2 regions of the Actimicrobium sp. GrIS 1.19 genome follow, and region 1 is predicted to be linked to the other one. Evidence: predicted binding sites of a transcription regulator. Region 1 holds the regulator's gene; the other holds the start of a gene.
What was found. The regulator HrcA, encoded in region 1, represses chaperone genes, less so after heat shock. The targets are predictions, from matches to a motif close to TTAGCACTCNNNNNNNNNGAGTGCTAA.

Region 1 (3,682 bases):
AACAGCCTTAGCGCAGTCCGAGCACGTCCTGCATGTCGAACAGCCCGTGCGTCTTGTCAGCCAGAAAACGCGCCGCGCGCAGGCTGCCGGTGGCATAGGTGATGCGGCTCGATGACTTGTGCGAAATTTCAATGCGTTCGCCGATGCCGGCAAACAGCACGGTATGGTCGCCGACGATATCGCCGCCGCGAATGGTGGCAAAGCCAATCGACGACGGATCGCGCGGGCCGGTGACGCCGTGACGCGCAAACACGCCAACTTCATCCAGATCGCGGCCCAGCGCGCCGGCAATGACTTCGCCCATTTGCAGCGCGGTGCCGGACGGCGCATCGACCTTCAGGCGGTGATGCGCTTCGACGATTTCAATGTCGTAACCTTCGGCGAAACTCTTCGCGGCCAGTTCGAGCAGCTTCATCGTGACATTGACGCCGACGCTCATGTTCGGCGCGAACACGATGGCAATGCGTTCGGCAGCAGCAGCGATGGCGGCCTTGCCGGCGGCGTCGAAGCCGGTGGTGCCAATGATCATCTTGACGCCATGATCCACGCACCACGCAAGATGGTCGAGCGTGCCTTCGGGCCGGGTGAAATCGATCAGAATGTCGGCATTGGCCAGGCCTTGCGCCAGATCGGCACTGATCAACACGCCGCTGTGCGTGCCCAGAAACGCCGTGACGTCGCTGCCAATGGCGTCGGCCCCGGCCATGTCGAGCGCACCGCTCAGTTGCACGCCATCGGTGGCGAGAATGGTCTCGGCCAGCATGCGGCCCATGCGGCCGGAAGCGCCGGCAATCGCGATGTTCAGATCAATCATTGGAGGGAAACGTGCCTGCTTATTGGGTTGGACGGGCTTCGGATGGCGCCAGCGCTGGCGTCGGCGACAGCTTCAGGTTGCTCGGCTTCTTGGCCGCGGATCCGGCAATCAGTGCCAGGTAGTCGGCTTCGTCAGGCAGATTGCCGCCTTCGAAACGACTGACCTTGCCGTCCTTGAAAAACACCGTTACGCGGCTGGTCAGCACATCGTCGTTGGATTTGAGCAGGCGGAAGATATAGTCCCAGCGTTCGGCATGAAAGATATCGGCCACCAGCGGCGTACCCAGGGCAAAGCGTACCTGATCGGTCGTCATGCCTTCCTTGAGCTGTCGCAGGTTTTCTTCGGAAATGAAATTGCCTTGTGCGATATCCACGCGATACGGCGAGACGATGCCGAGCACGCGGCGAATGCCGGTGCGCTCGGTGCGTTGCAGGCCGGCGTTGGCCGCTGCGGCACTGGCGCTCTGGGCCGCTTCTGAATTGGCTGCGGGCGGTTCGATCAACGGGTTCTTGGCGGCGCAACCGGCCAGCAAGGCGACGGCCACAACGGCACTGGCGCGCAGCCATGCGGCGGAGGTTTTTACAGGGAAGGACAGCATGGGCATGAGAGTCTCAATTGATTGAGCAAGGACGCTAAAACGCTATATCATAAAGCACATCTACTCTACCCGGCCCGGAACATGTCCAACAACCCTTCCGATCTGAAAGCCAGCGGGCTCAAGGCAACCCTTCCGCGCATCAAGATTCTCGATATTTTTCACAACAGCCAGGTGCGTCATCTCAGCGCGGAGGATGTCTACAAGGTGCTGCTGGCCGAGAACATGGACGTCGGGCTGGCCACGGTGTATCGGGTGCTGACCCAGTTCGAGCAGGCCGGACTGCTGCACCGCAATCATTTTGAAACCAGCAAGGCCGTGTTCGAACTCAACGAGGGCACCCACCACGATCATCTGGTGTGCCTCGATTGCGGTCTGGTCGAAGAATTCTTTGATGCCGAAATCGAGCATCGTCAGCAGAAGGTCGCGCTGGAACGCGGCTTCAACATTGCCGAGCATTCGCTGGCACTGTACGGTCACTGCACCAAGCAGGACTGCGTGCACCGCAACCGCTGATCAGGAATGACTCAGCGCATTCGACAGTAATTTCGCCGTGATATCGACAATCGGAATCACCCGCTCGTAGGCCATGCGGGTCGGTCCGATCACACCCAGCGTGCCGACCACGCGCCCGTTGATTTCATAGGGCGCGGTGACGATGCTCATCTGGTCGAGTGGCACCAGGCTCGATTCACCGCCGATAAAGATCTGCACGCCCGAAGCACGGTGCGACAAATCCAGCAATTGCATCAGGCTGGTTTTTTGTTCGAACAGTTCGAACAGCTTGCGCAGCGAGTTCATGTTCGACGACAGGTCGCTGACACTCAGCAAATTGCGCTCGCCCGAAATCACCACCTCGTCGCCCTGATCGGTCATGGCATCGCTGCCGACCTCGACGGCGGCATGCATCAGTGGCGTCATGTCGTCGCGCAGCTGGCGCAGCTCATCCTGCAAGCGATGGCGCACTTCGTTGAAACTCAGCCCGCCGTAATGCAGATTGATGAAGTTGGCGGCCTGCACCAGTTGCGCCGGGGTGTAGTCGACGTCGGTCAGCATCAGGCGGTTCTGCACGTCGCCGTTGGGCGCCACGATCACCAGCAGGATGCGCTTCTCGGACAGTCGCAGGAATTCGATTTGCTGAAACACGGATTCGCGCCGCGGCGTCAGCACCACGCCGGCAAATTGCGACAGCGACGACAGTACCTGGGCGGCATTGGCGATGACCTTCTGCGGCGAGTAGCTGTGAATGCGCGATTGCAGTTTCGACTCCAGCGCACTTTCATCGATCACATCCACCGTCAGCAAGGTGTCGACGAAGATACGGTAACCGCGCGGCGTCGGCACCCGGCCGGCCGAGGTGTGCGGGCTGGAGACAAAGCCCATTTCCTCGAGGTCGGCCATGATGTTGCGGATGGTCGCCGGCGACAGGTCGAGGCCCGACAGCTTGGCCAGCGCGCGCGAACCGACCGGCTGGCCGTCGGTGATATAGCGCTCGACGAGGGCTTTCAACAGGGTTTGGGCGCGGGTATCAAGTTGCATCTGGGTATTCTAGCGAGCGTCAGGTCAGGCGACCAGCTTTATCAGCCGGGTACATGGATGCCAGCAGCCATTCTTCGAGTTCGAGCAGGGTGGTGCAACTGGCGTCAGGCCGGACATGACCGGGCAGCGCGCGGTCAAACCGGTTCATCCAGACGGCGCGCAAGCCGGCCTTCTGCGCGCCTTCGATATCGAGCAGCGGATCATCGCCGACGTAGACGGCCTCGGCCGGACTGACGTCCAGCGCCGCGCAGGCGGCGCGAAAGATCGCCGCATCGGGCTTGGCGCTGCCAAACTCATGCGCAGCGATGGACACCTTGAAATGTTCTGCCAGACCAATCGCAACCAGATTGGCCGAGCCGTTCGAAATCGTGCCCAGCGCCACGTGACCGCCGAGCCGCCTCAGGCCCGGCAAGACATCGTCATACAACGTCACTTCACTGCGCGCGGTGTCGAACACCGCCATTGCCGCGTCGACATGGTGCAGCTCGACTCCGCTGGCCTGGAACGCCTCGCTCAAGCCGGCGTGGCGCAGCGCCCGCATGTCGATCTGGAACCGCGGCTCGGCCGCCATCAGGGCCAGCCGCCGCTGCCGCAGGCTGTCGATGTCATGTTGCTGCGTGACCGCCGGCGCATGGGTCTGCAGCCAGGCAAACAGTGCCACTTCGGCGCGCAGGATGACCGGGACGATCGGCCACAGCGTATCGTCGAGGTCGAACAGTACCGCTTTGATCGGC
Region 2 (3,682 bases), on a different contig from region 1:
TCCGGCATGGTCGGCGCCTGGAACGCGTTGACCAGCACTTGTCCAAGCGTGGTCGCCGAAATGCGTTCGATGCGCGACAGCCCGGCGCCATTTTCCAGCACCAGCCCGCTGGTATCGATGCCATTGGCGGCCAGCCAGTTACCGATGGCGGCACGGCTGGCTGCCAGATTCGCCGGTTGCGCGCCGCCGAGCGCCAGAAACAGCTGCCGCGCCATGACGTTGTTGCTGAACTTGTTGATATCCCGGATCAGCTCCGCCACCGACGGCGACTTCCAGTCGGTCAACGCAATGGCATCCGCCGGGACGCTGCCATCGATCACATTGCCGTCGAAAGTGCCGCCAAGTTCTGTCCATAACTGCCGGAATATCAATTCGACATAGCGGTTGCGGGCCAGTGGGTAAGGCCGAATCTGCCATACCTGTTCGCCGCAGGCACCGGCGAACGGACCGTCGAAACTGGCCCCGGCGGCATCAATTCTGGCACTGATGGCGGCGCGAAAATCGCCCTCGCATTCGGTCGGCGTCCAGCTCGGCGGGCGCACCGCGAGGCCATTCATTTCCGGATCGAGACTAACGTGCACCGTGCGCTGCGTCGCATCGGGGCTCAGCCGCACCGCCAGCGACTGATAATTCAGCAGCAATGCATCCGGTCCCACGTTGTAGGGTTTGAGCGGATCGCCGTCGAACTGGGTCGGGTCGACCTCCTTGACATCAAACGCACTGCGATCAAGCACCAGGTTGCCATGAATCACCCGCACGCCCTGCGCCCGGATCTTGCGCAGGAACAGCCAGAAATTCTCCAGCACCAGCTTGGGGTCGCCGCCACCGCGCAGGATCAGGTCGCCATTGAGCTGCTCGCCGCTGCGTTCGCCGCGGATCCAGGCCTGCGTGGTGAAGTTGAAGGTCGGACCGAGCAGGGCCAGTGCCGCGTCGGTGGTCAGCAGCTTCATCGTCGAGGCCGGGTTCAGCGCCTGTTCGGGATTGAGCGCAAGGACACTTTTGCCGCTGTTGACGTCCTGCACCTGCAAGCTGACGGCGCTTGGCGGAATCCCTGCACGCTTGAGCGCCGCGCTCACGGGCGCCGGCAGCATGGCGCAAACATGTCCTGCGACGAACAGGCAGACAAGGGCGAGGGAGAGGCGAAGGGGGATCGGCATGGCGGGCTGGGGAGGTGAAAAACTGCCCGGATTATCCCATGCCATCGTTCTGCGGCGCACACGCTAGCACCGGCGGGGGAATTTCTTTCTTGTCCACACTGCTTGAAAAACAAGGGTGCCGCCCCTATACTTAGCACTCGTCGGGAGAGAGTGCTAACAATCTTCCCTGGCTTACCAACTTTTCTCGTGCGGTAGGGCTGCGCAGTCAAGTCATCTTTGCAGCAGTTTTGCCGCAAAACCATCACAACCAATTGAAATTTAAGGAGTTTGTATGAGCATGAACCTTCGTCCTCTGCACGATCGCGTCATCGTCAAGCGCCTCGACCAGGAAACAAAAACTGCGTCCGGCCTCATCATTCCAGAAGCAGCTGCCGAAAAACCGGACCAGGGCGAAGTCCTTGCCATCGGTAACGGCAAGATCCTGGAAGATGGCAAAGTGCGTCCGCTGGACGTCAAGGTTGGCGATCGCGTGCTGTTCGGCAAGTACTCCGGCCAGACTGTCAAAATCGATGGCGAAGAGTTGATCGTCATGAAGGAAGAAGACATTTTCGCCATCGTTCAAAAGTAATGCTGCTGGTCGGCCATCTGGCTGATCGCACCGAAGTCACCGCGGCGCACCGCATGTCGGGCAGTGCCGCCACACTTTTAACTGAATTCAAGGAGCAACAACATGGCAGCTAAAGAAGTCATTTTCGGCGATGCCGCCCGGGCCAAGATGGTCGAAGGCGTCAATATTCTGGCCAATGCAGTCAAGGTCACCCTCGGACCTAAAGGCCGCAACGTCGTGCTTGAGCGCTCATTCGGCGCGCCGACCGTGACCAAGGATGGTGTTTCGGTTGCCAAGGAAATCGAACTCAAGGACAAGCTCATGAACATGGGCGCGCAAATGGTCAAGGAAGTTGCTTCCCGCACCAGCGACAACGCCGGCGACGGCACCACCACGGCAACCGTACTGGCTCAGGCCATCGTGCGCGAAGGCATGAAATTCGTTGCCGCCGGCATGAACCCGATGGATCTGAAGCGCGGTATCGACAAGGCCGTTGCTGCCACCGTCGAAGAACTGGCCAAGATCGCCAAGCCATGCACCACCACCAAGGAAATCGCCCAGGTCGGCGCGATTTCGGCCAACTCGGACTACTCGATCGGCGAGCGTATCGCTGAAGCGATGGAAAAAGTCGGCAAGGAAGGCGTCATCACTGTTGAAGACGGCAAATCACTCAACGACGAACTCGATATCGTTGAAGGCATGCAGTTCGACCGCGGCTATCTGTCCCCGTACTTCATCAACAACCCTGAAAAGCAAACCGCTACGCTGGACAATCCATTCGTTCTGCTGTGCGACAAGAAAATCTCCAACATCCGTGACCTGCTTCCGGTACTGGAACAAGTCGCCAAGGCTGGTCGTCCACTGCTGATCATCGCTGAAGACATCGAAGGCGAAGCGCTGGCAACCCTGGTCGTCAACAACATCCGCGGCATCCTGAAAACCTGCGCAGTCAAGGCGCCTGGTTTTGGCGATCGTCGCAAGGCCATGCTGGAAGACATCGCTGTTCTGACCGGTGGTCAAGTCATCGCTGAAGAAGTCGGCCTGACCCTGGAAAAAGTCGCTCTGACCGATCTGGGCCAAGCCAAGCGTATCGAAATCGGCAAGGAAAACACCACCATCATCGATGGCGCTGGTGAAGCCGTCACGATCGAAGCGCGCGTCAAGCAAGTGCGTGTGCAGATCGAAGAAGCGACCTCGGACTACGACCGTGAAAAACTGCAGGAACGCGTTGCCAAGCTGGCCGGCGGCGTTGCAGTGATCAAGGTTGGTGCTGCCACCGAAGTCGAAATGAAAGAAAAGAAAGCCCGCGTTGAAGATGCACTGCACGCAACCCGTGCCGCAGTTGAAGAAGGTATTGTTCCAGGCGGCGGCGTTGCACTGCTGCGTGCCCGTGCCAATATCAATGTCAAAGGCGACAACGCTGATCAGGACGCAGGTATCAAGATTGTTCTGCGCGCCATGGAAGAGCCACTGCGCATGATCGTGCAAAACGCCGGCGAAGAAGCCTCGGTCGTGGTTGCCAAGGTCCTCGAAGGCAAGGGTAACTTCGGTTACAACGCTGCCAACGGTACCTACGGCGACATGGTTGAAATGGGCGTTCTCGATCCAGCCAAAGTGACCCGTTCGGCGCTGCAAAACGCTGCTTCGATCGCTTCGCTGATGCTGACGACCGACTGCATGGTCTGCGAACTGGCGGAAGACAAGCCAGCCGGCGGCATGGGCGGCGGCATGGGCGGTGGCATGGGCGGCATGGGTGGTATGGACGGCATGATGTAATGTCAGGCGCTTCGGGTGCACCTGGTGCGCCCGAAACGCTGACCGCATTATGAAGAAGCCTGCACGGATTACTCCGGGCAGGCTTTTTTTTCACTGAAGATTGTGTGGATATCGACACAGCCTTGTGACGAAATCATGCTGCGGCGCGGTCAGCGCTTGCAAAGTAAATGCCGGTCGGCGGGACAGCCGTCGCCGCCCGATT

Region 2: the regulator HrcA is predicted to act here: its motif matches at 1,288-1,314, upstream of RCH09_RS07730 (co-chaperone GroES).

What each region holds. Positions count from the first base shown of each region.
Region 1 is NZ_JAXCHT010000011.1:63,940-67,621, reverse strand. It holds gene dapB (4-hydroxy-tetrahydrodipicolinate reductase) at 8-814, opposite strand; gene RCH09_RS09870 (outer membrane protein assembly factor BamE) at 834-1,418, opposite strand; gene fur (ferric iron uptake transcriptional regulator) at 1,494-1,925, shown strand; gene hrcA (heat-inducible transcriptional repressor HrcA) at 1,926-2,948, opposite strand; gene RCH09_RS09855 (HAD family hydrolase) at 2,968-3,682, opposite strand, start outside.
Region 2 is NZ_JAXCHT010000007.1:147,017-150,698, forward strand. It holds gene dacB (D-alanyl-D-alanine carboxypeptidase/D-alanyl-D-alanine endopeptidase) at 1-1,157, opposite strand, end outside; gene RCH09_RS07730 (co-chaperone GroES) at 1,435-1,725, shown strand; gene groL (chaperonin GroEL) at 1,828-3,480, shown strand.